Regions from separate parts of the Staphylococcus hyicus genome, predicted to be linked through region 1. Evidence: a T-box and tRNA genes for the amino acid it is inferred to sense, from the RefSeq annotation. Region 1 holds a T-box; the other holds one or more tRNA genes.

Region 1 (15,251 bases):
TTATTAGGAGGCGCACTATTTGATCGTTTAGGTGGATATCAAACCATTATGTCAGGTACGTGGATCAGTTTGTTTGCTACGGCCGGGTTGAATTTTTTTCATGGTTGGCCATGGTATCCCTTATGGCTTATCATTTTAGGATTTGGTGGGGGAATGATTATACCAGCGATTTATGCAATGGCGGGAGCGGTTTGGCCTAGAGGTGGTCGCCAAACGTTTAACGCTATATATCTCGCGCAAAATATTGGTGTCGCAGTGGGAGCAGCGTTAAGTGGATTTGTTGCTGAACTTAGTTTTAACTATATTTTCTTAGCAAATTTACTCATGTATGTAGTTTTCTTTTTTGTAGCACTATTGAATTTTAAAATAGAATATCGTGCTACTGTTAAAACTGCGGAAACGTTAGAGGGTATGACACATGTACAAAATAAAAAACATTTTAAAGCATTACTATTAATTTGTGTGATGTTTGCAATTTGTTGGATTGCATATGTACAATGGCAAACAACAATCGCATCCTTTACGCAAGAAATTGGGATTTCAATGAGTCAATACAGCTTGCTTTGGACTATCAATGGTATGCTGATACTGCTAGGACAACCCCTTATTTCACCGATTATTTATGTATTAAAAGGTCAACTGAAAAAGCAACTCTATGTTGGGGTGTTGATTTTCATCATTTCCTTTTTTATTACAAGTTTTGCGGAAAGCTTTACAATGTTTATCGTTGGTATGGTGATATTAACTTTTGCTGAAATGTTTGTTTGGCCTGCCGTGCCAACCATAGCGAATACTTTATCTCCTAAAGGAAGAGAAGGGGTCTATCAAGGTATCGTTAACTCTGCATCTACAGTAGGCAAAGCGTTCGGACCATTAATTGGTGGTATCCTTGTAGATGTATTTAATATGCAAGTGATGTTTCTTTCAATGATTGGATTGTTAATGGTGTCCATCGGATTTATCTCTATTTTTGATAGACGTATAGATAAGAAAATGTTATATCGATAAGTAAAGATATTAGCTTGCATAATCGTTATAAATTTCATATGATAGTAATGAATCGTATGAGAAGCATGTCTCAAGTGATGTTTCAATACAGAGACAAGGGTTTATTTTATAGTTTTAAAATAAATCAAGGAGTAGTAATTCATTGTTATATCTAAAGAGAGTTAGTGGTGCTGGAAACTAACGTTATAGGATGAATGAACTTGCCGATACTAAATGAATTTAATGACATCTCAATCCATTATGTAATGAAGCGCACACAAGTGAACTAGGGTGGTACCGCGGTGAAAATCGTCCCTATTTGTAGACATAATTGGGTTGAGATGTTTTTTTAATTAGGAGGAATGATTGTGAATTATAATCATCAAGAGATTGAAAAAAAGTGGCAAACCTATTGGCTAGAAAATAAAACTTTTAAAACGAAAGATAACTTAGGCCAAAAGAAATTTTACGCTTTAGATATGTTTCCTTATCCTTCAGGTGCTGGGTTACATGTGGGGCATCCAGAAGGATATACGGCAACAGATATTATCTCTAGATATAAGCGTATGCAGGGTTATAATGTGTTGCATCCAATGGGATGGGATGCATTTGGACTACCAGCTGAACAATATGCATTAGATACAGGTAATAGTCCGGCGGAATTTACAAAAAGAAATATTCAAACGTTTAAGCGTCAAATTCAAGAGCTTGGTTTTAGTTATGATTGGGATCGAGAAGTGAGTACAACAGACCCTGATTATTATAAATGGACACAATGGATTTTTATTCAATTATATAAAAAAGGGCTTGCATACATTGATGAAATTCCGGTCAACTGGTGTGAAGCGTTAGGGACTGTATTATCTAATGAAGAAGTTGTAGATGGTGTATCTGAACGTGGTGGTCATCCTGTTGTACGTCGTCCGATGAAACAATGGGTTTTAAAAATCACTGCGTATGCAGACAGATTGTTAGAAGATCTAGAAACACTTGATTGGCCGGAATCTATTAAAGATATGCAGCGTAACTGGATTGGTCGTTCTGAAGGTGCAAAAGTTTCATTCGGTATTGAAAACAGTGACGCATCGATTGAAGTATTTACAACACGACCAGATACCATTTATGGTGCAACATTTTTAGTGTTAAGTCCTGAGCACACATTAGTGAATCAAATTACAACGCCAGCTCAAAAAGATAAAATAATACAGTATCAGTCAGAAGCGGCAAAAAAATCTGATCTTGAACGTACTGATTTAGCGAAAGAAAAGTCAGGAGTATTTACAGGGGCTTATGCACAACATCCATTATCCGGTGAACGTGTACCGATCTGGATTGCAGATTATGTGTTATCTACGTATGGTACGGGTGCAGTCATGGCGGTTCCGGGTCATGATGAACGTGACTATGAATTTGCTCAAACGTTTAATTTGCCAGTTCACTATGTTATTGAAGGTGAATTGACAAATGGTGTCTTCAGTGGAGACGGTATTCATGTGAATTCGAATGAATTAAATGGTTTAAACAATAAATATGCAATTGCTAAAGCGATTGAAATTTTAGAAGAAAAAGGATTAGGCGAGAAGAAGGTAAACTATAAACTAAGAGACTGGTTATTTAGCCGTCAACGTTATTGGGGCGAACCGATTCCAATCATTCATTGGGAAGACGGGTCAATTACGACAGTACCTGAAAATGAATTGCCTTTGCTTCTTCCTAAAACAGATGAAATTAAACCTTCGGGAACAGGTGAATCGCCATTAGCAAATATCGATGCGTTTGTGAATGTGGTCGATCCGGAAACAGGAATGAAAGGGCGACGTGAAACAAATACTATGCCACAATGGGCGGGAAGCTGTTGGTACTATTTACGCTATATCGATCCTAAAAATGACCAAATGTTAGCAGATCCTGAAAAATTAAAACATTGGTTACCGGTTGATCTCTATATCGGTGGTGTAGAACATGCGGTATTACACTTACTATATGCGCGTTTTTGGCATAAAGTACTTTTCGATATTGGTGTCGTACCGACAAAAGAGCCTTTCCAAAAATTATTTAACCAAGGTATGATTCTTGGTGAAGGTAATGAAAAAATGAGTAAATCGAAAGGTAATGTCGTAAATCCTGATGATATCGTAGCATCGCATGGTGCGGATACGCTACGATTATATGAAATGTTTATGGGACCTTTAGATGCTTCTATTGCCTGGAGTGAAAATGGTCTCGATGGTTCTCGACGATTCCTAGACCGAGTTTGGCGTTTGCTTGTTTCAGATCAGCATGAATTAAGTACGAAAGTTGTTGACGAAGATACACCGCAATTACAAAAAATATATCATCAGACGGTGAAAAAAGTTACTGAAGACTTTGAAACGTTAAACTTTAATACTGCAATTAGTCAATTAATGGTCTTCATAAATGAGTGTTATAAAGCTGAAAAAATCAACAAATCTTATGTAGAAGGTTTTGTAAAAATGTTAGCACCAATTGCTCCGCACGTGGGTGAGGAATTATGGTCGATTTTAGGACACGAAAGTACAATTACTTATCAACCATGGCCGAGCTATGATGAGCAATTACTCGAGGGTGAAGTGGTTGAAATTGTAGTTCAAGTCAACGGCAAAGTACGTGCAAAATTAGAAATTTCTAAAGATGCTTCTAAAGAAGAAATGGAACGCCTTGCATTTGAAAATGAGAATATTAAAGGGGCTATTGAGGGTAAAGAAATCAAGAAGGTCATTGCCGTACCTCAAAAACTTGTTAATATTGTAGCAAAATAGATTGATGAAAGGATGTTCAGAAATGAAAGAAATCACCACTGACGAATTAAAATCTTTATTATTAAGCCATGATGTTGTAAATGTGATTGATGTTCGTGAGGATGAAGAAGTAGCTATGGGAATGATTCCAAACGCAAAGCATATCCCAATGAACACTATTCCTAATCATTTGAATGAATTTAATACGGACGAAACGTATTATATCGTTTGTGCAGGTGGTGTACGTAGCGCAAAGGTTGCAGATTATTTAATTGACCATCGTATCGATGCTGTAAATATCGAAGGTGGTATGAATGCATGGGGTAGTGAAGGCTTAGAATTTAAACGTATTTAAAAATAAACATACTAAGATTAGCGGTGAAGAATTTTATGAAGATAGAATTCTTCACCGCTATTTTTTATAGTGTTTGAAAGAAATAGGTTGTCTAGTCCCTTGGTTAATAAAACTGTATTATCAAACTGATTAACTTTAATAATGATATAAAGAATTAAAGGAGTATGCTCGCTTTTCTAGGCGCCTTACCTCAACTAATTTAGAGCGCAGAAATATCTTGGATTTCGTCGCTCAAAATGGATTTTTAGTTTCGGCTTAATGCCTCAGATGTCTCGGGTAAGGACGCAATCAAAGTGATGTTTTCACCATTCTTCCCCTCATGAAAACTATATATACAACCCACAAAGTTCACGTCCGAGAAATTTTGGTTTTTTTGATTAACGAGCTCGCTGTGTCTCAGCCTCAAAAGTTTCCTTAAAGGGTATGCGCGCTATTAAAATTGAAAACTATGGAGACAAACGTATTTAATTAGCTAATGAAAGTTCTCCGAGCGTATCTAAAGATCATTTTTTAATTAATAAAGTAAGATGCGTAGTGAATATCCTTTTACATCTTCGAGAAGAAAGAAAACATTACAATCAAGAAAAGATTAATTTAGTCCAACAACTTTCGGAATTCGAAATGCTTCTTTCTCTTCCTGGTTTTGGAAGACTAACAACAGCTTTATTCATCGGAGGATTTATTATAAAGTTTTCTAAGAATAAAAAGTTAAATGCATACGTTGGTATTCGTATATTTCAATTAGGACAATCAATTATCAAGGTACTATTAATCGTAGAGGAAATAAAAAAGCAAGAAAGCAATTATATTTGATAGTTCTGAATACAATTAGAGGGGCGAACTAGAATTCGAATTGGTATCTTTTACCCACATAAACACACCCCATAAAGTTAGATTTTTTGTCTAACTTTTGGGGTGCACATCATGCGAAGAATTTTGTTGGTTTTTGGATTAACAGGGGAGTTATGTCCAAGGCCATTTATTAAAGCGTATGGAATCCAGCATAATAGCCAGCTACATAGCCAGTAACAAGTGCACTTGTAATATTATAACCACCAGTATAACCATGAATATCCAGTACTTCTCCACAAAAGAACAGACCAGGTACTAACTTTGATGCCATTGTAGCGGGCATAATTTCTTTAATCGAAACACCGCCTCCAGTAACGAAGGCTTTGTCTAAAGGGAGTGTGCCATTTACTTTAAATGTAAAGTTTTTTAATAGATGGATAAATTGATTAAGTTGTTGTGATGTTAAATGATGATATGTAGTATTTGTGTCGATTTCAGCTTTTGAAAGCATAAATGTTAAATAACGTTCTTCAATTAAACCATGCAAGCTGTTTTTTACTATTTTATCAGGTGTTGATGAAAGTAAAGTCGTTACGTACGCCTTTAATTCAGTTTCATTCATGTCAGGAAAGACATCAAGATGCATGTCAATTAAAGGTTGCTTTTGTTGTTTTTGTTCATAATATACAAATTGACTACATCTTAAAGCAGCCGGGCCACTGATTCCAAAATGAGTGAATATCATATCCATTTGATGTGTTACACGTTTTTTACCATTTTTCTTTAGTACAGATAACGCTACATTTTTTAAACTTAATCCTTTTAGCGTTTCTAATTTAATAAACGCTTCACTTGATTTGATGGGCACTTCTGTAGGAAAAAGCTCTGTTATTGTGTGGTTAAACGTTTTAGCAAAGCGATACCCGTCACCAGTTGAACCTGTTTGAGGGACGCTCGTTCCACCTGTTGCGATGATTAATGATTTTGAGACATATGTTTGATGGTCATCTGTGACAACTTCAAAGCATTGCTCACTATTTTTAGATACAGAGGTTACGGTTGTTTCTTCCTTAATTGTGACATGTTGCTGATTTAACGTTTCAACAAGTGCATGTAACACATCTTCAGATTTATTGCTGACTGGAAACATTCTACCGTGATCTTCCTCTTTTAAAGGAACGCCTCGCGATTCAAAAAACGAGATGATAGATTCATTATCAAAAACGGAAAAAGGACTGTATAAAAATTTACCATTTCCGGGAATATGTTTAATAATTTCATTATATGGTAGTCGATTGGTCACGTTGCAACGACCGCCACCTGAAATTTTCAATTTACGACCGAGGCCTTTTTTCTTTTCTAATAATAAAACGTTTTGCCCTTGCGCGCTTGATGAAATTGCAGCCATTAGGCCACTTGGGCCGCCGCCGATGACAATTGTTTGATAGCACATAGCGTGAATTCTCCTTGTTCTTGATATAACGATTTTAACATAATACTTTTACGTGTATAATAACCATATTGTGTTATAATTTATTTTTGAAATTAGTAGGTTAGGTAGGTTGAACTATGAGTGAAAATAAAGAATTAGTCAGAGGGACCTTTCTTCTAACAGTAAGTATACTTATTACTAAAATATTAGGAATTATCTATATCATTCCTTTTTACAAAATAATAGGGGGTGCGGATAATTTAGCGCCTTTTAACTATGCTTACGGTCCATATAATATCGCCATTGCAGTAGCTACTGCAGGTGTCCCTCTTGCTGCATCAAAATATGTCGCCAAATATAATACCATTGGCGCCTATCGCGTGAGTCAAAAGTTATACAAATCTAGCTTTATCGTTATGAGTATTACGGGGGTTTTAGGATTTATTATTTTATATTTGCTATCACCAACAATTGCATCGATTACAATTGCCAACAACACTAATGATGCTGATGGTTGGACAGTTGCAGAAATCACTTCGATTATTCGTACGATAAGTTTCGTAGTTATTTTTATCCCGTTACTCGCAACATGGAGAGGCGTTTTCCAAGGATATAAATCCATGGGACCGACAGCACTCTCAGAAGTTACTGAACAAATAGCGCGTATTTTATTTATTTTAGTTGGGAGTTATATCGTTTTAAATATCGCTAAAGGATCTGTATTATTTGCAAATGGTATTGCTACATTTGGTGCTGCCATTGGAGCGATAGTAGGATTATTAACACTTTGGTGGTATTGGATAAAGCGTCGACCACATATTCAAAAAATGGTTGAATCTGACACGACGGGTATCGATGTGTCTTACGGAAAAATGTACAAAGAAATTATTTCTTACAGTATCCCATTTGTTATCGTAAGTCTGAACTTTCCGTTATTCATTATTGTGGACCAACTTACGCATAATAACGCATTAAGCATGGCTGGTTTTGCGCCGCGATTACAAGATATGTTCTTTACGATGTTGAATATGACTACGAATAAAATTGTGATGATACCAACGTCATTAGCTGCTGGTTTTGCTATTAGTTTAATTCCATATATTACCAAAACGTATGAATCTGGCGATTATATAGAAATGCATAAGCAAATTCGTACCTCTTTAGGTGTATTAATGTTTATTACTGTGCCAGCAAGTTTAGGTATTATGGCATTAGCAATACCACTGTATACCGTCTTTTATGAATTTAGTTTTGATGGCAGTAGACTGTTGTTTTATTATGCGCCAGCTGCAATTTTAATTTCATTGTTAAGTGTAACCGCATCGATGCTACAAGGTATTGATAAGCAAAAGCTTACTGTATTTATTGTCATAGGTTCTGTAATGATTAAATTTATTTTAAACACGCCATTAGTATTTTTATTGCATACGGCAGGTGCTATTTTAAGTACATGTATTGCTTTGACATTTGCAATCCTATGTAATCTTATCGTGTTAAAGAAATATGCGAAATTTAAATTTGAAGATACTATCTTTGATGTGTGTCGAATTTTATTAGTTGGTTTTATGATGATGATAGGTGTAGAAATCACCTATTTTGTACTTCAATTATTTATATCTCCAGCTTCACAAGTCGGCGCTTTAGTTATAACGATACTATGTGTGATTGTAGGGGGACTCATCTATGGTTCGATAACAATGCGTACACGCTTAGCAGATAAATTTTTAGGGGATATCCCTAATAAGTTACGTCGCAAGTTAGGACTGAGATTTCTATAATGCGAATCGATAAATTTTTATCTCAAATGGGACAAGGAACGCGTACAGAAGTGAAAACGTTGTTAAAGACAGGCAAGGTGAGACTTAATGAACATGTTGTTAAGTCACCTAAATTAAAAATTGATCCGACACAAGATGTCATTGAAGTGGATGGTCAACGTATCCAGTATGAACCATATGTTTACTTAATGATGCATAAACCTAAGAATGTCATATCAGCAACCGAAGATGATCAACATGAAACAGTGATTGATTTGATACAAGAATATGCTCATCTCAACCTCTTTCCAGTCGGACGTTTAGATAAAGATACTGAGGGATTATTATTGATTACGAATGATGGTCAATTTAACCATCAATTGATGAACCCAAACCAACATGTGCCAAAGACGTACTATGTAGAAACTTTAAATCCTATAAGTGAAACAGATATTACTGTATTTAAAACTGGTGTGACTTTAAAAGAAGGTGTATTAAAACCCGCGACACTTCAAATTATCAGTGCAAAGCATGCATTTTTAACCATTTCAGAAGGGAAGTTTCACCAAGTTAAACGCATGTTTCATAGTGTGGGTAATGAAGTGGTATATTTAAAACGCGTTAAAATTGCAAACTTATCTTTAGATACGTCATTAGCACCTGGTGCATATCGCAAATTGACGGCGGATGACTTTAAAGCATTAGGTTTTGAGGCATCATTAAATTAAGAAAAGATATACAAAGATGTTTCATATCTTTTTATGTGGGTATGGTATAGTTAGAATTTAAAGAGGTGATTAAAATGGCGAAGTCAACAAGTTTACTTAGAGCAATTATTGGTATTGGTGGTGCAGCATTAGCGGTTGTTTTATCAAAAAAACAAAATCGCGATGTCTTGAAACAAGAAATTGATAAATATAAAGAAGATCCTGAAAGTTATAAGCAAAATGCACGAGAAAAGGTTTCTCATGTTAGTGCCTTAGCTACTGAAGAATTTAATAAGGTGAAAGCAGATCCAAAAGCTTATATGAATGAAGCGAAACAAGATCCAAAAGCATTTTTGAATCAAAAGAAAGACCAATTCGCTCAAAACAGTCAAGTGTCACATGATGGTAAAAGAGAAGCGGCTTTTGATGACGAAGGTGGCGGCGATCCTTCTAACAATCTTCGTGTTGTCACTGAAGAGGATTTAAAATCAAATAAAAATAGCGGTGTAAATCAATAAATTTTTGATAACTAGGACGTGAATGCATGTCCTAGTTTTTATTTATGTAAAAATGCTGCACTTAAAATATCGTTTTCACAAATAGAGTTGTTGACCATTCTGTTTTCAGAAAAATTAAAATAATATCGAGGGTTCTACTGTTGTTTATATCTTAAATCATGTAAAATAGAATTCAGAATACATAAAAGGAAGATGATCGTCATGTGGAGAGACAAAGTACGAGAATATGAAACTGAAATCGTTGAAGATTTAAAAGGATTACTCGCGATTAAATCAGTAAGAGATGATGCGCTAGCTACAGAAGATATGCCGGTAGGACCTGGTCCGCGAGAGGCGTTAGAATACATGTATCATCTAGCAAAACGTGATGGTTTTAAAACTGTTGATGTTGATCATATTGCAGGGCGTATCGAAGCGGGTAAAGGCGATGAATTATTTGGGATTTTAGGACATGTAGATGTTGTACCTGCTGGTGAGGGATGGGCATCTGATCCATTTGAACCTGTAGTGACGGAAGACCGAGTAATCGCTAGGGGAACTTTAGATGATAAAGGGCCTACAATTGCAGCTTATTATGCTGTGAAAATTTTAAATGATATGAATGTAGATTGGAAGAAACGTATTCATATCATTTTGGGTACAGATGAAGAGTCTGATTGGTTATGTACTGAACGCTATTTTAAAACAGAAGAAATGCCTACGATAGGAATTGCACCAGACGCAGAATTTCCACTTATTCATGGTGAGAAAGGGATTACAACGTTTGATATTAAACAAAGTCAGATGTCTTCTGATCACGATGAACCTGAGCATGAACTCATAAGCTTTGCATCCGGAGAACGCTATAACATGGTTCCTGACGAGGCGAAAGCCGATATTTTAGTTAAGGAAAATATGACCGATTGTATTCAACAATTTGAAGCTTACCTTTCAAAGCATCATTTAAAAGGAGCGCATGAAGTGGATAGTGGTGTACTCAAATTATTTGTTGAAGGTAAAGCGGTGCATGGAATGGATCCATCTATAGGCGTTAATGCTGGTTTACATTTAATTCACTTCCTAAGTGCCTTGAAATTAGACATTAATGCAAAAAATTGGGTGGAATTTAGTGAACGTTATTTATTTGAATCTCATTTTGGTGAAAAAATGGGTATGCGATTCCATACAGAAGCAATGGGAAGCTTGACAACCAACATCGGCATAATTCAATACACTAAAGCTACAGGGGGACAATTCGGTATAAATCTAAGATATCCTGAAGGCTTTGGCTTTGAAGAAGCTATTCGCAAGTTTGAAAAAGAAATCAACACACAAGGATTTTCAATAAAAGTTGGAAAAGTTCAAACGCCACATTTTGTTAATCCTAAAGATCCATTTGTTCAGAAACTATTAACTGCTTATCGAAATCAAACAGGTGATTTGCGTGAATCCTTTACAATTGGCGGAGGAACTTATGCAAGAAACCTTGAAAAAGGTGTAGCTTTTGGAGCGATGTTTGAGGATTCAGAAGATTTAATGCATCAAAAAAATGAATACATTACAAAAAAACAATTGTTTGACGCAACTAGTATTTATTTAGAGGCAATTTATTCGATTTGCGTGGAGGGGTAATATGGTAAAAGTTTTATTAAACGAATCATTTGTTGAAGAACAAGATGCTAAAATTGCATACAACGATCGAGGATATAACTTTGGTGATGGTATTTACGAATATGTGCGTATATACGATAACAAATTATTTACGGCAAAAGAACATTTTGAACGCCTTTTAAGAAGTGCGAGTGAAATTGGTTTAGATTTAAATCATACGGTAGAATCATTAACAACACTTGTGCGTGAATTTGCGCAAGTCAATCAAGTTACAAACGGTGGAGTCTATATTCAAGTAACTAGAGGTGCTGCTCCGCGTGATCATGCATTTCCAACGCCAAGTGTCGAACCTGTTTTAACAGGCTTTGTAAAATCCTATGACCGTCCTTATAAAGCGTTAGAAGAAGGCGTTTCTGTTGTTACAACTGAAGATATTCGTTGGTTAAGATGTGACATTAAAAGTTTAAATCTTTTAGGCAATGTGTTAGCTAAAGAATATGCTACAAAATATAACGCAGAAGAAGCGATTCAACATCGTGGCGAAATTGTCACTGAAGGCGCATCTAGTAACGTTTATGCTATTAAAGATGGTGTCGTTCATACGCATCCAGCAAACAATTTTATTTTAAATGGTATTACACGACGCGTGATTCAATGGGTTTGTGAAGATCAGAATATTGAATTTAATGAAGAACCATTTACAATAGATTTCCTCAAATCAGCAGATGAAGTCATCATTTCAAGTACATCAGTTGAAGTTATGCCCGTTGTTTTAATTGATGGCGAACCTGTGGCAGACGGTAAGGTGGGGCGTATCACACGACAGTTACAAAAGGGATTTGAAAAATATATTCAATCTCACTCTGAATAATGTGTTAATATAAGAATACTTACTAGATTTAACTTAAACATTTAAAAATAGAAAAAAGTGACCTTTAGTGTCTCATTTTTGGTTGAAAAAAGCGCCTATTAATTATAAAATCTTTAATGAGTGCTAAATAAGATATTGAACGTTAATGTAGCAAATAATTGTTATTAATATGGCTCTTGAATACTTTTTCTTGAGCCTTTTCTCTTTTGAAAGTGAGGTGAACGTGTTGTGGAGCAGTTCTATCAACTAGGTTGGACGCTCGATTCAGCTGGCGGCGCATCTGGTGAAGCATATATGGCAGAACAAGATGGTCAAAAATTATTTTTAAAACGTAATTCTAACCCTTTTATTGCAGCGTTATCTGCTGAAGGTATAGTGCCAAAACTTGTTTGGACGAAAAGAATAGAAACTGGAGAAGTTGTGACGGCACAACATTGGAAGAACGGCCGCGAACTTGAGGCTGATGAAATGAATCAACACCGAGTTGCTCACTTATTGAAAAAAATTCATCAATCACGTCCACTTTTAACGATGTTAAAGCGTATGGAAATGACACCAATAACACCTGATATTATGTTACATAAAATTAATGCATCATTATCAAGTGATGTATTAACGCATCATATTATTCGCCACGCGTTAAGTTATTTGGAATCACACGTGCCAGAATATGATCCACGTTTTTATACGGTTGTACATGGTGATGTTGATCATAATAACTGGTTATTATCTGATAAAGATGAGCTTTTTTTAGTGGACTGGGAAGGCGCAATGATTGCAGACCCAGCCATAGATATAGGAATGCTCTTGTACAATTACGTTCCTAAAAATGAATGGTCTAACTGGTTTGAAATATACGATGTAAAAGAAACGATGAACTTAAAGAAACGAATGAAATGGTATACAGTCATTCAATCTATTGGAATGGTTCAATGGAATGAAGAACATAAACGTTTTAAAGATATGAATACATGGCTCAAGTTTTTGCATGCTGTCATGAAGAGTGATGTGTTTATTTAAGGAGATAATGAATCATGAGAATGCGAAATAAACCATGGGCAGAAACATATTTAAGAGCGCACGCAAATATTGTGGATTTAGACTGTGTTCATAAGCAAAAGGTGTCTCAATGGTTTGATAAAGAGCAACCCATTCACATTGAAATAGGATCTGGTATGGGGAAGTATATAACGTCATTAGCGGCAAAAAATCCCGATATTAATTATATTGCCATCGAGCGCGATAAAAATGTGATGATTCGGGTTTTAGACAAAGTACGTGAGCAAGGTTTGACGAACATCAAATTGTTATGTAATGATGCAGTTGTATTAACGGAATATTTTAAGTCACATGAGATAAATCGTATTTATTTGAACTTTTCTGATCCTTGGCCTAAAACGAGACATGCGAAACGCCGACTGACAAATCATCGTTTTTTAGCAATTTATAAAGAAATATTGCATCAAAATGGAGAAATTCACTTTAAAACAGATAACCGAGGACTATATGCCTATAGTCTGGAAAGTATGTCTCAATTTGGGATGTATTTCACTAAAATCAATTTGCATTTACATCAAGAAGATGAAGGTGACAATATTACAACCGAATATGAACACAAATTTTCAGAAAAAGGATCTCGAATTTATCGCATGGAAGCTAAATTTCACCCCCATTTTTCTGATTACGTAAATCAGGACTAAAGTGTTACGACATGATTTATAAAGTTAAAAGTGGGATACTGTAATCAAATGTACATGATTTGATTCGTGTCTCACTTTTTTTAAGGAGAGAGTTTAATGAAAATTGGATCATTTGAAATTACAGCTCTAAATGGAGGGGATACACAAATGGATGGTGGTGCTATTTTTGGAGTGGTACCTAAACCATTGTGGTCTAAAAAATATCCTGCAAATGTTAAAAATCAAGTTCCTCTCGTTACGCATCCGTTATTAATTCAAACCGGAGATCAAAATATTATAATAGATGCTGGTATAGGTAATGGAAAATTAACTGAAAAACAACATCGAAATTATGGGGTTCAAAATGAAAGCCAACTTGAAAAAGATTTGGCAAAACGGGATTTAACTGTGAATGATATTGATATGGTCCTCATGACACATATGCATTTTGATCATGCTACAGGTTTAACAGATAGTGAAGGAAATGCAACGTTTCCTAATGCTTGGCATTATGTTCAACAAGATGAATGGCATGAATTTATAAGCCCTAATATGAGAAGCCAAGCGACGTATTGGTCTCAAAATAGAGGGAGCTATGAATCAAAGTTAATTTTATTCGAGAAAGAAATGGAGCCTTATCCTGGGATTAAAATAAAACATACGGGAGGGCATAGTTTTGGTCATTGTATTATCGAAATTCAAAGTGAAAATGACCGTGCCGTTCATATGGCAGATATTTTATCAACTTCAGCACACATTAATCCATTATGGGTCACTGCTTATGACGATTATCCGATGCAATCTATATACGAAAAAGAACGATTAACACGACTATATGCCGCACAAGGATATTGGATATTGTTTTATCATGACGCATCCCATTTGGCAATCAAACTTACTGAGGATGGTAAGGAGATTCAAGAGGTTATCAAAAGAAAGATATAATTTAAATACGCGTTAGTAAACGTAACATTCATGTATCTATTACGTTTCCTAACGCGTTTGATTTTAAGTGGTTTGATTTTCAGTAATATCTAATATTTCTCCAGTCTTTGCGTTTGCATAAAAAGTGTAGTGATGTGTAACATCATTTCGTGAAGTAGTAATTCCACCCTTATATGCCGAATATGTTTCTAAACCTTTTTGAAATTCAACGACTTCGTATAAAATGTATGACCCTGTCACATTATTAAAATATTGTTTGACAGTTTCTAATACATCATGAGGGGTATGATTTCTATCACGTTCAAGACGAAGAATATAGAAATAGCTTCCAGCTAACAATGTGCCGATTGCAATTGGTATTAATAACGGCCAATTTTTTTTGTTTAACATTGCTATCTCCTCCTTGAAAGACTTAGATACAGTTTATCATAATTTAAATGATATACTGTAATAAAGTGAATTTATTTAAAGGAGTGAGGCATATGAATGATAAAACATTTAATCGAATTAAAACTTTAACAGAAATGCACGGGGCACCTAATTTCGAAGCACCGATACGGCGTTACTTAAAGCAAGAAATGGCTCCTTATGTTGACACATTCGTTCGTGACAAAATGGGTGGAATTTATGGCGTGAAAAAAAGTGGGAATCCAAACGCCTCAAAAGTGATGGTTGCTGCACATATGGATGAAATTGGATTTATGATAACAGAAATAACAAAAAACGGCTTCATCAAATTTACAGCATTAGGTGGTGTTGCGAGTGATATATGGCAAGGTCAACGTTTGAAAGTTAGAACTGCAAACGGGAACGACATTGTCGGCGTGGTAGCAAACATACCGAAACATTTTCAAACCGG
Region 2 (15,251 bases), 330 kb from region 1:
ATTATCACACGTAGTGTTAAATGCAATTGATGATGCAATGAAACGTTTAATTTTTCCTTCGATAGAACGTGAAATTCGTACTGATTTAACGACACGTGCGGAAGAAAGTGCAATTGAAGTTTTTAGTAAAAACCTTAAACAATTATTATTACAACCACCTTTAAAACAAAAACAAATTTTAGGTATTGACCCGGCTTATCGAACGGGATGTAAGCTTGCAGTAATAAGTCCTTTAGGTTCGTTTATTGCTAAATCTGTCATATACCCGCACCCACCCGTATCTAAATTGAAAGAAGCAGAACGCCTGTTTTTAGATATAGTTAATACGTACAATATAGATTTAATTGCAATTGGTAATGGTACAGCGAGTCGAGAAACAGAACAGTTCGTTGCGAATATGATTCAAACACATGATTTAAATGTACAATATATTATTGTTAATGAAGCAGGCGCATCTGTGTATTCAGCATCAGATATTGCGAGACAAGAATTCCCAGATTTTCAAGTAGAAGAACGCAGTGCTGTTTCCATTGCGCGACGCGTTCAAGATCCATTAAGCGAACTCGTTAAAATTGACCCGAAATCGATAGGTGTTGGACAATATCAACACGATGTGAATCAAAAGCAATTAGGAGAAGCGTTGGATTTTGTTGTTGAAACAGCAGTAAACCAAGTCGGTGTTAATGTGAATACAGCTTCAAGTACTTTATTACAACATGTAGCTGGATTATCTAAACCGATAGCAAATAATATCATTCAATATCGCGAAGAAAATGGGACAATCAAACATCATAAAGAAATAAAAAAAGTGAAACGTTTAGGAGCAAAAACATTTGAACAAAGTATAGGTTTCTTAAGGATTGTAGATGGGGATGAACCACTAGATAATACACCTATCCATCCAGAAAGTTATTCAGCTACTTATCAATTATTAGAAGAATTAAAGATTGATGTTACAACGCTTGGAAGCGCTGCGCATCTCGACACATTTAAAACGTTGGACATCCAAACTTATGCACATCAATTAAACATTGGCATACCAACTTTAGAAGATATTGTACAATCACTTATGGCTCCGCATCGTGATCCACGTGACAAATATGAAACACCTCAATTAAAATCAGATGTGCTATCTATTGAAGATTTATCTAGAGGTATGAAATTAAATGGCACAGTAAGAAATGTCGTTGATTTTGGTGCATTTATAGATGTAGGCGTAAAACAAGATGGCTTGGTTCATATTTCAAAGTTGGCAAAACGTTTTGTAAAACACCCCATGGATGTTGTAAGTGTCGGTGATATTGTAGAAGTGTGGGTAGATGGGATTGATCAACATAAAGGAAAAGTCTCATTAACAATGATTGATCCAAATGGATAACCAATATTTGCAAGTGCGTGCAGAATATATTGCTAAAAAATATTTTGGGCGTTCGTTTCGTCATCAAATTTATTTTAATGAACGATTGCGCACAACAGGTGGCCGCTATCTACTAAACACACATCACATTGAAATCAATCCTAAACAATATGAACATTTTGGAGAAAAAGCCATTGATAACATTATTAAACATGAGCTTTGCCATTATTTCTTACATTTAGATGGTAAAGGGTATCAACATAAAGATGCAGATTTTAAATTGTTAAGTCAACAGGTATGTGCGCCAAGGTACTGTACACCAACACTTTCATATCGCCAGCGCGCGAATTATGAATATACATGTATAAAGTGTCATCAAAAGTTTCTTCGGATTCGCAAGGTGAATATTAAAAAAATGAGATGTGGTCAATGTGGCGGTGAATTAAAAATGATTTCTCGCTTATAATAAAGTAAGGTTGTTATCTTATAAATATGATTAAAAGGATAAAGATTCTATTAAAGACGAATTTTTATCCTTTTTCACATTGGAAATAATATTGACTTTAAATGCTATGCTACGTATAATAATACAGGTCGTCACATAAATTGCAATTAATTATAAAAAGAGTATTGACTTAAGGACGAAAATGATTTATGCTTTAATACGTTGCAAAAAAGTTAATCGTGTTTTACGAATGTTAAAAATTTGTTAAAAAAGTGTTGACTTTAGCTAATGAGGATAGTAAAATAAATCTTGTCGAAAAAATCAAAGATTTTTACCGAGCGGTCGTGGCGGAACGGCAGACGCGCTAGGTTGAGGGCCTAGTGGGAGTATTCCCGTGGAGGTTCAAATCCTCTCGGCCGCATCAACCTAAAATTATTTGCGGGTGTAGTTTAATGGCAAAACCTCAGCCTTCCAAGCTGATGTTGTGGGTTCGATTCCCATCACCCGCTCCATTATTAATCATGAACATTGAAAACTGAATGACAATATGTCAACGTTAATTCCAATAATTTTGAGTACGTAACGTACTTTCAAGAGTGATTGGCTTAACCAATCAACGAGCTATATCAAGCTTACTTCTTTTATGGAGAGTTTGATCCTGGCTCAGGATGAACACTGGCGGCGTGCCTAATACATGCAAGTCGAGCGAACAGATGAGGAGCTTGCTCCTTTGACGTTAGCGGCGGACGGGTGAGTAACACGTGGGTAACCTACCTATAAGACTGGAATAACTCCGGGAAACCGGGGCTAATGCCGGATAACATGTTGAACCGCATGGTTCAACAGTGAAAGACGGTCTTGCTGTCACTTATAGATGGACCCGCGCCGTATTAGCTAGTTGGTAAGGTAACGGCTTACCAAGGCGACGATACGTAGCCGACCTGAGAGGGTGATCGGCCACACTGGAACTGAGACACGGTCCAGACTCCTACGGGAGGCAGCAGTAGGGAATCTTCCGCAATGGGCGAAAGCCTGACGGAGCAACGCCGCGTGAGTGATGAAGGTCTTCGGATCGTAAAGCTCTGTTGTTAGGGAAGAACATATGTGTAAGTAACTGTGCACATCTTGACGGTACCTAACCAGAAAGCCACGGCTAACTACGTGCCAGCAGCCGCGGTAATACGTAGGTGGCAAGCGTTATCCGGAATTATTGGGCGTAAAGCGCGCGTAGGCGGTTTTTTAAGTCTGATGTGAAAGCCCACGGCTCAACCGTGGAGGGTCATTGGAAACTGGAAAACTTGAGTGCAGAAGAGGAAAGTGGAATTCCATGTGTAGCGGTGAAATGCGCAGAGATATGGAGGAACACCAGTGGCGAAGGCGGCTTTCTGGTCTGTAACTGACGCTGAGGTGCGAAAGCGTGGGGATCAAACAGGATTAGATACCCTGGTAGTCCACGCCGTAAACGATGAGTGCTAAGTGTTAGGGGGTTTCCGCCCCTTAGTGCTGCAGCTAACGCATTAAGCACTCCGCCTGGGGAGTACGGTCGCAAGACTGAAACTCAAAGGAATTGACGGGGACCCGCACAAGCGGTGGAGCATGTGGTTTAATTCGAAGCAACGCGAAGAACCTTACCAAATCTTGACATCTTTTGATCGCTCTAGAGATAGAGTTTTCCTCTTCGGAGGACAAAATGACAGGTGGTGCATGGTTGTCGTCAGCTCGTGTCGTGAGATGTTGGGTTAAGTCCCGCAACGAGCGCAACCCTTAAGCTTAGTTGCCATCATTAAGTTGGGCACTCTAAGTTGACTGCCGGTGACAAACCGGAGGAAGGTGGGGATGACGTCAAATCATCATGCCCCTTATGATTTGGGCTACACACGTGCTACAATGGACAATACAAAGGGCAGCAAAACCGCGAGGTCAAGCAAATCCCATAAAGTTGTTCTCAGTTCGGATTGTAGTCTGCAACTCGACTACATGAAGCTGGAATCGCTAGTAATCGTAGATCAGCATGCTACGGTGAATACGTTCCCGGGTCTTGTACACACCGCCCGTCACACCACGAGAGTTTGTAACACCCGAAGCCGGTGGAGTAACCATTTTGGAGCTAGCCGTCGAAGGTGGGACAAATGATTGGGGTGAAGTCGTAACAAGGTAGCCGTATCGGAAGGTGCGGCTGGATCACCTCCTTTCTAAGGATAATATACGGAATATCGCCTTAGGCGATACGGAATAACGAAGACATATTGTATTCAGTTTTGAATGCTCATTTTGAGGATTCAACATTGTACATTGAAAACTAGATAAGTAAGTATAGATTTTACCAAGCAAAACCGAGTGACAAGCGAAAAGCTTGAAACAAAAAATTATCGCTAGTCGTCGACAGACGACTCACAATAATTAATAACTGGTGGATGGTAAGTAGTGCATATGTTATAGATACGATAAACGTGAATTGAAAGCGTTTGTCAGTCTATGAATCACAAACAAGAGCGAAGGCGCTTACTTTTGTAAGTAACTGAGCGATTTGTGCCGTGATGAAGCAGAATGCGAACGCTTATCAACACGTTTAGATTAAGTTATTAAGGGCGCACGGTGGATGCCTTGGCACTAGAAGCCGATGAAGGACGTTACTAACGACGATATGCTTTGGGGAGCTGTAAGTAAGCTGTGATCCAGAGATTTCCGAATGGGGGAACCCAGCACGAGTTATGTCGTGTTATCCGCATGTGAATACATAGCATGTGAGAAGGTAGACCCGGAGAACTGAAACATCTTAGTACCCGGAGGAAGAGAAAGAAAAATCGATTCCCTGAGTAGCGGCGAGCGAAACGGGAAGAGCCCAAACCAACAAGCTTGCTTGTTGGGGTTGTAGGACACTCTGTACGGAGTTACAAAGGAATATGTTAGACGAATAACCTGGAAAGGTTAATCATAGAAGGTAATAATCCTGTAGTCGAAAACGTATACCCTCCTGAGTGGATCCTGAGTACGGCGGAGCACGTGAAATTCCGTCGGAATCTGGGAGGACCATCTCCCAAGGCTAAATACTCTCTAGTGACCGATAGTGAACCAGTACCGTGAGGGAAAGGTGAAAAGTACCCCGGAAGGGGAGTGAAAGAGAACTTGAAACCGTGTGCTTACAAGTAGTCAGAGCCCGTTAATGGGTGATGGCGTGCCTTTTGTAGAATGAACCGGCGAGTTACGATCTGATGCAAGGTTAAGCAGAAAATGTGGAGCCGTAGCGAAAGCGAGTCTGAATAGGGCGAATGAGTATTTGGTCGTAGACCCGAAACCAGGTGATCTACCCTTGGTCAGGTTGAAGTTCAGGTAACACTGAATGGAGGACCGAACCGACTTACGTTGAAAAGTGAGCGGATGAACTGAGGGTAGCGGAGAAATTCCAATCGAACTTGGAGATAGCTGGTTCTCTCCGAAATAGCTTTAGGGCTAGCCTCAAGTGATGATTATTGGAGGTAGAGCACTGTTTGGACGAGGGGCCCCTCTCGGGTTACCGAATTCAGACAAACTCCGAATGCCAAATAATTTAACTTGGGAGTCAGAACATGGGTGATAAGGTCCGTGTTCGAAAGGGAAACAGCCCAGACCACCAGCTAAGGTCCCAAAATATATGTTAAGTGGAAAAGGATGTGGCGTTGCCCAGACAACTAGGATGTTGGCTTAGAAGCAGCCATCATTTAAAGAGTGCGTAATAGCTCACTAGTCGAGTGACACTGCGCCGAAAATGTACCGGGGCTAAACATATTACCGAAGCTGTGGATTGTCCTTTAGGACAATGGTAGGAGAGCGTTCTAAGGGCGTTGAAGCATGATCGCAAGGACATGTGGAGCGCTTAGAAGTGAGAATGCCGGTGTGAGTAGCGAAAGACGGGTGAGAATCCCGTCCACCGATTGACTAAGGTTTCCAGAGGAAGGCTCGTCCGCTCTGGGTTAGTCGGGTCCTAAGCTGAGGCCGACAGGCGTAGGCGATGGATAACAGGTTGATATTCCTGTACCACCATGATTCGTTTTAAGCGATGGGGGGACGCAGTAGGATAGGCGAAGCGTGCTGTTGGAGTGCACGTCTAAGCAGTAAGACTGAGTGTTAGGCAAATCCGGCACTCATTAAGGTCAAGCTGTGATGGGGAGAAGAAACATGTTTTCTTCGAGTCGTTGATTTCACACTGCCAAGAAAAGCCTCTAGCTAGAAGATTGGTGCCCGTACCGCAAACCGACACAGGTAGTCAAGATGAGAATTCTAAGGTGAGCGAGCGAACTCTCGTTAAGGAACTCGGCAAAATGACCCCGTAACTTCGGGAGAAGGGGTGCTCTTTGAGGTTCACGCTTCGAAGAGCCGCAGTGAATAGGCCCAAGCGACTGTTTATCAAAAACACAGGTCTCTGCTAAACCGTAAGGTGACGTATAGGGGCTGACGCCTGCCCGGTGCTGGAAGGTTAAGAGGAGTGGTTAGCATTAGCGAAGCTACGAATCGAAGCCCCAGTAAACGGCGGCCGTAACTATAACGGTCCTAAGGTAGCGAAATTCCTTGTCGGGTAAGTTCCGACCCGCACGAAAGGCGTAACGATTTGGGCACTGTCTCAACGAGAGACTCGGTGAAATCATAGTACCGGTGAAGATGCCGGTTACCCGCGACAGGACGGAAAGACCCCGTGGAGCTTTACTGTAGCCTGATATTGAAATTCGGTACAGTTTGTACAGGATAGGTAGGAGCCTTAGAAGCGTGAGCGCTAGCTTACGTGGAGGCATTGGTGGGATACTACCCTAATTGTATTGGATTTCTAACCCGCAACTCTTATCGAGTTGGGAGACAGTGTCAGGCGGGCAGTTTGACTGGGGCGGTCGCCTCCTAAAGAGTAACGGAGGCGCTCAAAGGTTCCCTCAGAATGGTTGGAAATCATTCATAGAGTGTAAAGGCATAAGGGAGCTTGACTGCGAGACCTACAAGTCGAGCAGGGTCGAAAGACGGACTTAGTGATCCGGTGGTTCCGCATGGAAGGGCCATCGCTCAACGGATAAAAGCTACCCCGGGGATAACAGGCTTATCTCCCCCAAGAGTTCACATCGACGGGGAGGTTTGGCACCTCGATGTCGGCTCATCGCATCCTGGGGCTGTAGTCGGTCCCAAGGGTTGGGCTGTTCGCCCATTAAAGCGGTACGCGAGCTGGGTTCAGAACGTCGTGAGACAGTTCGGTCCCTATCCGTCGTGGGCGTAGGAAATTTGAGAGGAGCTGTCCTTAGTACGAGAGGACCGGGATGGACATACCTCTGGTGTACCAGTTGTCGTGCCAACGGCATAGCTGGGTAGCTATGTATGGACGGGATAAGTGCTGAAAGCATCTAAGCATGAAGCCCCCCTCAAGATGAGATTTCCCAACTTCGGTTATAAGATCCCTCAAAGATGATGAGGTTAATAGGTTCGAGGTGGAAGCGTAGCGATACGTGGAGCTGACGAATACTAATCGATCGAAGACTTAATCAATTTAGTTCATAAGGTGATGCTTGTGAAACAATACTTACTATCTAGTTTTGAATGTATAATCATTCATTTTACGAAGTGACATGTTCGAATACGAACGTTTAACACACCGTATTTTACGAAGTGAAAACGTTTGACACGAAGTAAAACATTGTTTGGTGACAATAGCAAAGAGGCCACACCTGTTCCCATGCCGAACACAGAAGTTAAGCTCTTTAGCGCCGATGGTAGTCGGACTTACGTTCCGCGAGAGTAGGACGTTGCCAAGCAAATGAACCCCAAGTACAATATGTGCTTGGGGTTTTTTGTATTCCTATTAAATAAGCAATGAATAGAGCATTTTGTTTTCGTTGATATACATATTCTTCGGATCAAAGCGATGTATGCGGTGTTTCAATGTTTCTAAATCTTCATGATTTTTTAATTGTATGCCAATAATTACTGTTCCTGTATTTTGTGATGCTTTTTTAAGATATTCAAACTTAGTAATGTCATCATTTGGTCCTAAGACGTGATTGACAAATTGTTTTAATGCACCTGGTCGTTGAGGAAAATTTAAAATAAAATAGTGTTTCATTTCTTCGTAAAGTAATGAACGTTCTTCGATTTCTTTCATACGATTGATATCATTATTACCACCACTAATAATACATACGACAGTTTTATCTTTGATTTGTGATTGATAGTGCTCTAATGCACTAACGCTAAGCGCGCCTGCAGGTTCAGCTACGATTGCTTGTTTAGAATACATATCTAAAATTGTTGAACAAACTGCCCCTTCATCAACCTGTATGTAGTCATCAATCATAGTTTTGCAAATATTGAACGTTAAATTGCCTACAGTAGCAACGGATGCGCCATCTACAAATTTGTCGATATTTTCAAGACTAATGATGCGATTTTGTGATACGGACTGAAACATACTGCTTGCGCCAAGTGGTTCTACACCAATGCATTGTGTAAAAGGTGAATGTGATTTGAAATATGTTGAAACACCTGACATTAATCCACCACCGCCAATGGCACCAAATACATAATCAAATTGTATTTGAGCATCATTGGCTTGTGTCAAAATTTCTTTTGCCACTGTTCCTTGACCAGCAATCGTATACATGTTATCAAAAGGGTCGATAAAGGTCATTTGATGATTTTTAGTGTATATTAATGCTTCTTTTAAGCAATCATCAAATGTATCTCCAATCAATTTAATTTCAACATTGGCATCCCCAAAAAATTTGACTTGATTGATTTTTTGATTTGGTGTCGTCACAGGCATAAATATTACTGCATTTAAATTAAGTTGGCGTGCAGTATACGCAACACCTTGCGCATGATTACCTGCGCTTGCACATGTAATACCTTGTGATTTTTGTTCGGATGATAATACGGATATCGCATTATAGGCACCACGCAATTTAAATGAACGCACCCACTGTAGGTCTTCTCGTTTTAAATAGACATGGCATTGATATTTTAAAGATAAATAATGATCATATTCAAGAGGGGTCGTTTTAACGGTCTCTTTTAACCGTAAATATGCATCATCAATTTCATTAATATTTAATGTTGGTGTTGTGACAGTCATTCTGTTCACTCCTTTAATTTACCGCGTTCATAAGCTTCTATTTCTTTTTCAAAAGCGAGTGTCATCCCTATATCGTCTAAACCATTGATAAATTTGTGTTTCCATCTTTCTTCAATGTCAAAAGTGACGATATCATCTTTGACAATAATTCGTTGCCTTGGAAGATCAATTGTGATTTTTTTTGCAGCAACTATTTTTTGCCTTGTATCATCGTCAAGGCGTATAGGTAACAAGGCATTTTTAGTGCAATTCATATAAAATATGTCACTGAAGCTTTTAGCAATGATGACTTGAAAACCATAATCTTTTAGCGCCCAAGCAGCGTGTTCACGACTTGAGCCACACCCAAAATTATCTCCTGTAACGAGAATCGTTGCCTTATTGTATGGAGCTTGATTTAAGATGAATTCCGGATTATCTTGGCCATTCTTTAAATAACGCCATTCATCAAAGAGAAAGGGGCCAAATCCACTTTTTGAGATTCGTTTCAGATGTACTTTTGGTATGATTTGATCCGTATCAATATTATCGTGAAATAAAGGAACGACAGTGCCTGTATAAGTGGTAAAGGGTTTAATCTTCATCATAATGTTTTCGCCACCTTTCTTACGTCAATAAAATGACCATGAATCGCTGCGACAGCTGCCATTGCAGGGGATACGAGGTGTGTTCGAGCCCCTTTACCTTGTCGACCTTCAAAATTACGATTACTCGTTGAGGCACAATGAACGCCATCAGGAACTTGGTCTGGATTCATACCTAGGCACATACTACATCCTGGTTCACGCCATTCAAAACCTGCTTCAATAAAAATACGATCTAATCCCATTGTTTCAGCTTCTTTTTTTACTTGTCTTGATCCTGGAACGACGATGGCTGTGATATTAGGGTGAACCTTTTGATTTTTAATGTATCGACTCGCTTCTATGAGATCAGATAAGCGGGCATTTGTACATGAACCTAAAAAGACATAACCTAGCGGAATATCTGAGGCACGTTGACCAGGCTTTAATCCCATGTAGCGATAAGCGCGCTCATCATTGATGTTTTTTATATCTGGAAACGCCGCTCCGACACTGACACCCATTTCAGGACTCGTTCCCCAAGTCACTTGAGGTTCTAAATGTGATACATCCATTTTAATGACTTTATCAAAAGAGGCATTTTCGTCACTATATAATGTTTGCCAGTGACTTAATTTTTTATCAAAATTTTCAACAAAGCGACGTCCTTTTAAATAGTCAAATGTGGTCGAATCGGGTTGAATCACACCATATTTAGCACCTGCTTCGATTGCCATATTACATAACGTCATTCTGCCTTCCATAGATAAGGACTTTACGGTGTTGCCAGTAAACTCTATAGCATACCCTGTACCAAAATCAACACCGTACTGATTAATTAAATAAAGGATAATGTCCTTCGCATAGACGCCTTTAGGTAACGAACCAGTGATTTCAATTTTTAAATTTTTGGGTTTAATTTGCCATAACGTTTGTGTCGCAAATACATGTTCTACTTCACTTGTGCCTATGCCAAAGGCAATTGCACCAAATGCGCCGTGTGTGGCCGTATGTGAATCTCCACATACAATTGTTTTTCCTGGTTGTGTCAAACCTAGCTCAGGCCCAACCATATGAACGATACCTTGTTCTTGTGAACCCATATCAAATAAAGTCACATCGAAATCTTTACAATTTTGTTGAAGTGCTTGTATTTGGTTTAGTGCGACATCGTCTTGAATATTATAAATATCTATTGTTGGTACGTTGTGGTCTAAAGTAGCATATGTCAAATCAGGACGGCGTAAGGACCTATTTTGAATACGTAATCCTTCAAAAGCTTGCGGTGAAGTGACTTCGTGAATAAGGTGTAAATCAATATATAGTAGTTGTGGCTCACCGGCATCACCTGTAATGACATGATGATGCCAAATTTTATCAAACAGTGTTTGTCCCATAATTACGCCTCCTTAATATACGTTTGAACATATTTAAAAATATCACTCGTTTTATAACGACCGCCTATATCTGGAGTAGTTAACTCATTAACTATAAGATGTTCGATACATGATTCAATGATTTTAGCGGCTTCGGGTAAGTTAAATGTTACTCTTAAACACATCGCAAGTGATAATAACATACCAAATGGATTGGCTTTATTTTGACCAGCAATATCGGGCGCAGATCCATGAATAGGTTCATATAAACTTACTCCATCATGTCCTCTGCTCAAAGAAGGGGAGAGACCTAGTGAACCAGGCAACATGGATGCTTCATCACTCAATACATCTCCAAATAAATTTTCCGTGACAATAATATCGAAATGTTGTGGATTTTGAAGCAGTTTCATGCTACAAGCATCTACAAGAAGATGTTCTAATTGAACCTCAGGATAGAATTGTGCAACTTCATTCATCGTTTGACGCCATAATTTACTACTTGCAAGTACATTTTCTTTATCAACAGAAGTGACGCGTTGTTTTCGTTTTTGTGCGAGTTTAAAAGCAACATGTGCGATATGTTCGATTTCAGATTTTGTATAAACTAGTGTATCCATAGCTGAGTCCGCTCGTAGTACTCTTGGTTCACCAAAGTATATGCCGCCTGTGAGTTCACGTACGATAATAAAATCAGTATTTGTCACGATTACTGCCTTTAATGGGGATAATTTAACCATTGATGGCGTCACTTTTGTGGGGCGTATATTACCAAATAATCTTAATGATTGTCGCAATTTCAATAATCCTTGTTCGGGTCTTTCTTGATGGTTTTGCCATTTAGGACCGCCTATAGCGCCTAACAAAATGGCATCCGCACGTTTACACGCAGCCAGGGTATGTTCGGGTAAAGGCGTATTGTATTGATCGATGGCACATCCACCCATGAGATGTTCTTCAAGTTCATAATTAAAATGAAATTTATGAGCTAACAATTTTAATACGTCTAATGTGCCTGACATGATTTCAGGACCTATACCATCACCAGCTATCGCAACAACTCGCTTAGTCATGTTAAACCACCTCACTTGTGTTGATATGAGACATTGCTTTAGATGATGCTTCAACATAGGCTTTACAAGATGCATATATAATATCATGGTCAAAACCTACGCCATCATATTGCACATTATTTAATCGTATAGAAACGCGCACTTCAGCTTGCGCATCTGCCCCTTCAGTGATGGCTTCAATACGATAATCTAAAAGTTCAGGTTTCATATTAAAAATACGATCAACTGCATTGTAAATAGCGACGATTGACCCTGTACCTATGCATGAATCTTGATATGTTTGCCCATCTTTATCCTTTATGACGACGACAGCGCTTTGTAAACCGTGTGAGACAAATTGAAGTTGTAATGTAGTTAATTGATAGTTTGAATGTAATTCATGAGCTGTACCTTGAATTAACGCATGAATATCTCGATCAGTGACTTGCTTTTTCTTATCTGCAATATTTTTAAATGCTTTAAACAGAACTTTCTGTTCATTCGATGTGATATCGTATCCGAGTTGTTTCAATTTTTCTTGAAAAGCGTGTTTACCAGACAATTTACCCAGGGGTAATTCAGTTTGTTTAATACCGACCAGTTGCGGTGTCATGATTTCATAAGTTTCAGGATTTTTGAGAAATCCATCTTGATGTATTCCCGATTCATGACTAAATGCATTTTTGCCGATTATCGCTTTATTGCGAGGTACGGCAATGCCAGTGTATCGTGCAATTAAATCGGAAGTTGCTTTTGTTTGATTCAGTTGAATGTGTGTTTCGATGCCGTAGTGATCTTTACGTACATAAAGCCCAAGCGCAACTTCTTCTAGTGCCGTATTACCTGCACGTTCGCCAATACCATTTAATGTTCCTTCAATACGTGTGGCGCCATTTTCTATTGCTGCCATACTATTTGCGACAGCTAATCCGAGATCGTCATGACAATGTGCACTATATATGATTTCTGATTTAGATTTGATTTCTTGTTTCAATGTTTTAAAAATCTGCCCATATTCGGTTGGATAACTATAACCTACAGTATCAGGGATATTGATTATTGTGGCACCTGCATCTACAGCAGTTTGTACACTTTGAATTAAAAATGGAAGGGGTGTACGCGTCGCATCTTCAGGTGAAAATTGTACAACATCAAATAATGTTTTTGCGTAGGATACATGTTCCGTAATGGAAGCCAGTACATCTTTTTCAGTCATATTCAGTTTTGATTCCAAATGGATTGGACTTGTAGCGATAAAAACGTGTATGGAAGGTTTCACAGCATCTTTTGTTGCTTCATATACCGCATCGATATCTGATTTCTTGCACCTTGCTAAACCTGTCACAGTCGTTTTTGTTAACGTTTGTGCGATGGCTTTTACAGAGTCAAAGCTCCCTTGAGTTGAAGCGGGGAAACCCGCTTCAATCACATCAACACCCCAATGTTCAAGTTGTTTCGCAATTGCCAAACGTTCATCAAATGAAAAGCTTACGCCAGGTGTTTGTTCTCCGTCTCTAAGTGTGGTATCAAATAGTTGAATATGACTTGTCATCATGAACAGCTCCTTTAAATAATTCGTTTACTTTTGAATTTGTTTTGTTTTAATAAAAGGCATCATTTTCCGTAAATCTTGGCCAACTTGAGTAATAGGATGGTCTTTTTGTTGTTGTCTCATTTGTTTAAATCGTTTAAATCCATTTTCGTTGTCTTGAATAAATTGATCACTAAATACACCTGTTTGAATATCCTTTAAAACAGCTTTCATATTGTTTTTAGTCTCATCTGTAATAACACGTGGACCTGAAACATAGTCTCCAAATTCAGCTGTATTTGAAATGGAATAACGCATATTTTCTAATCCACCTTCATAAAGTAAGTCGACAATGAGTTTCATCTCATGTAACACTTCAAAGTAGGCAATTTCTGGTTGGTACCCAGCTTCAGTTAATACTTCAAAACCACTTTGAATAAGGCGTGTGACACCTCCGCATAATACTGCTTGCTCTCCGAATAAATCTGTTTCAGTTTCTTCTTTATAAGATGTTTCAAGTACACCTGCACGCGTTGCGCCAATGCCCTTAGCATAACTGAGTGCAATATCACGTGCTTTGCCGGATGCGTTTTGATGTACAGCAAACAATGCAGGGACCGCAGAACCTTCTGTAAAAGTACGTCGAACAAGGTGACCAGGCCCTTTTGGTGCTACTAAAAAGACATCAACGTCTGTAGGTGGTTGAATTACATTAAAATGAATGTTAAAGCCATGCGCGAATGCAAGTGCATTGTGCGGTTGTAAGTTAGGTTGAATCTCCTGATGGTATACGGCTCCTTGAATTTCATCTGGCAATAAAACCATCACGACATCTGCTTGCGCTGTCGCATCACTAACGGAAAAGACATGAAAGCCATCCTCTTTAGCTTGTTCAAAAGAACGTCCTGGTCGAATACCTATCACGACGTCATAACCGTTATCTTTCAAATTTTGTGCATGGGCATGTCCTTGAGAGCCATATCCAATAACTGCAATTTTCTTTCCTTTTAATACATCATTTTCGATATCTTGATCATAATAAACTTTTGTCATTATAAATTCCTCCTCGTACAATATGTGTTGAATGATTAAACAATGCCTGCAGGTCCAGACCGTGAAACTTGAGAGATGTCTAACGATGAGAGGTGTTCTAAAAGACGGTCTAATGTGTATTGTGGACCAGTGACTTGTAAATAAATAAAATTGTTATCATTTTTTAAAATAGTAACTAATGTATCATAAGGTTCAAGTAAAGAGTTTAAAACTGAAATGTCTGATGGCGCTTTTAGCTTTATAAGTAACAATTCTCGATTAAATGTATTTGTATCAGTGATATCCTCTACAGTTAAAATATTGATTTGCTTTTTTAATTGCTGAATAATGGTGCGTGTGACATTTTCGTTCGGAACTTCTGCAACAAATGTGATTTCTGTTAATCCTTCATCGCGGGTGGGGCTTGCAGCAATGGTAACGATATTGAATTGACGCCGGACAAAAATGCTAGTAAGACGGTTTAAAGTACCTGCTTTATCAAATACTTTTAATTTGAAGGTACGTTTCATAGTAATCCCTCCATTTCGTGATTTGCTTTACCACTAGGAACCATTGGAAGTACTGGTTCTTCAGGTGAGATACGAATTTCAATAAAAGCAGGACCTTCGTAGTTAAAAGCGTCTTCAAGCGTTCGCTCTAAATGGCTAGGATCATCTATTAAAAAGGTTTTCACACCATAGGCTTCAACTAATTTGACGAAATTGGGTTGGTCATTAAATACAGAATGTGAAAAACGTTGTTTAAAAAATTTATCTTGCCATTGTTTCACCATGCCAAGTGTCCCGTTGTTAAT

The links. The T-box of region 1 lies ahead of leuS (leucine--tRNA ligase). A T-box ahead of a tRNA ligase gene usually reads a tRNA of that ligase, here a tRNA-Leu.
Region 2: it encodes a tRNA-Leu, which carries the amino acid that the T-box ahead of leuS (leucine--tRNA ligase) is inferred to sense. The anticodon was not compared.

The regions. Positions count from the first base shown of each region.
Region 1 is NZ_CP008747.1:1,179,055-1,194,305, forward strand. It holds gene SHYC_RS05645 (MDR family MFS transporter) at 1-1,008, shown strand, start outside; T-box leader at 1,123-1,307, shown strand; gene leuS (leucine--tRNA ligase) at 1,353-3,767, shown strand; gene SHYC_RS05655 (rhodanese-like domain-containing protein) at 3,790-4,101, shown strand; gene SHYC_RS05665 (BaiN/RdsA family NAD(P)/FAD-dependent oxidoreductase) at 5,084-6,346, opposite strand; gene SHYC_RS05670 (putative polysaccharide biosynthesis protein) at 6,463-8,103, shown strand; gene SHYC_RS05675 (pseudouridine synthase) at 8,103-8,810, shown strand; gene SHYC_RS05680 (YtxH domain-containing protein) at 8,885-9,307, shown strand; gene pepV (dipeptidase PepV) at 9,509-10,918, shown strand; gene dat (D-amino-acid transaminase) at 10,920-11,768, shown strand; gene SHYC_RS05695 (phosphotransferase family protein) at 11,997-12,788, shown strand; gene trmB (tRNA (guanosine(46)-N7)-methyltransferase TrmB) at 12,803-13,468, shown strand; gene SHYC_RS05705 (YtnP family quorum-quenching lactonase) at 13,565-14,392, shown strand; gene SHYC_RS05710 (PepSY domain-containing protein) at 14,456-14,782, opposite strand; gene SHYC_RS05715 (M42 family metallopeptidase) at 14,875-15,251, shown strand, end outside.
Region 2 is NZ_CP008747.1:844,430-859,680, forward strand. It holds gene SHYC_RS03855 (Tex family protein) at 1-1,378, shown strand, start outside; gene SHYC_RS03860 (SprT family protein) at 1,371-1,823, shown strand; tRNA gene SHYC_RS03865 (tRNA-Leu) at 2,141-2,223, shown strand; tRNA gene SHYC_RS03870 (tRNA-Gly) at 2,241-2,314, shown strand; rRNA gene SHYC_RS03875 (16S ribosomal RNA) at 2,443-3,994, shown strand; rRNA gene SHYC_RS03880 (23S ribosomal RNA) at 4,375-7,301, shown strand; rRNA gene rrf (5S ribosomal RNA) at 7,453-7,567, shown strand; gene ilvA (threonine ammonia-lyase IlvA) at 7,615-8,883, opposite strand; gene leuD (3-isopropylmalate dehydratase small subunit) at 8,889-9,467, opposite strand; gene leuC (3-isopropylmalate dehydratase large subunit) at 9,467-10,843, opposite strand; gene leuB (3-isopropylmalate dehydrogenase) at 10,846-11,895, opposite strand; gene SHYC_RS03910 (2-isopropylmalate synthase) at 11,897-13,426, opposite strand; gene ilvC (ketol-acid reductoisomerase) at 13,454-14,458, opposite strand; gene ilvN (acetolactate synthase small subunit) at 14,494-14,967, opposite strand; gene ilvB (biosynthetic-type acetolactate synthase large subunit) at 14,964-15,251, opposite strand, start outside.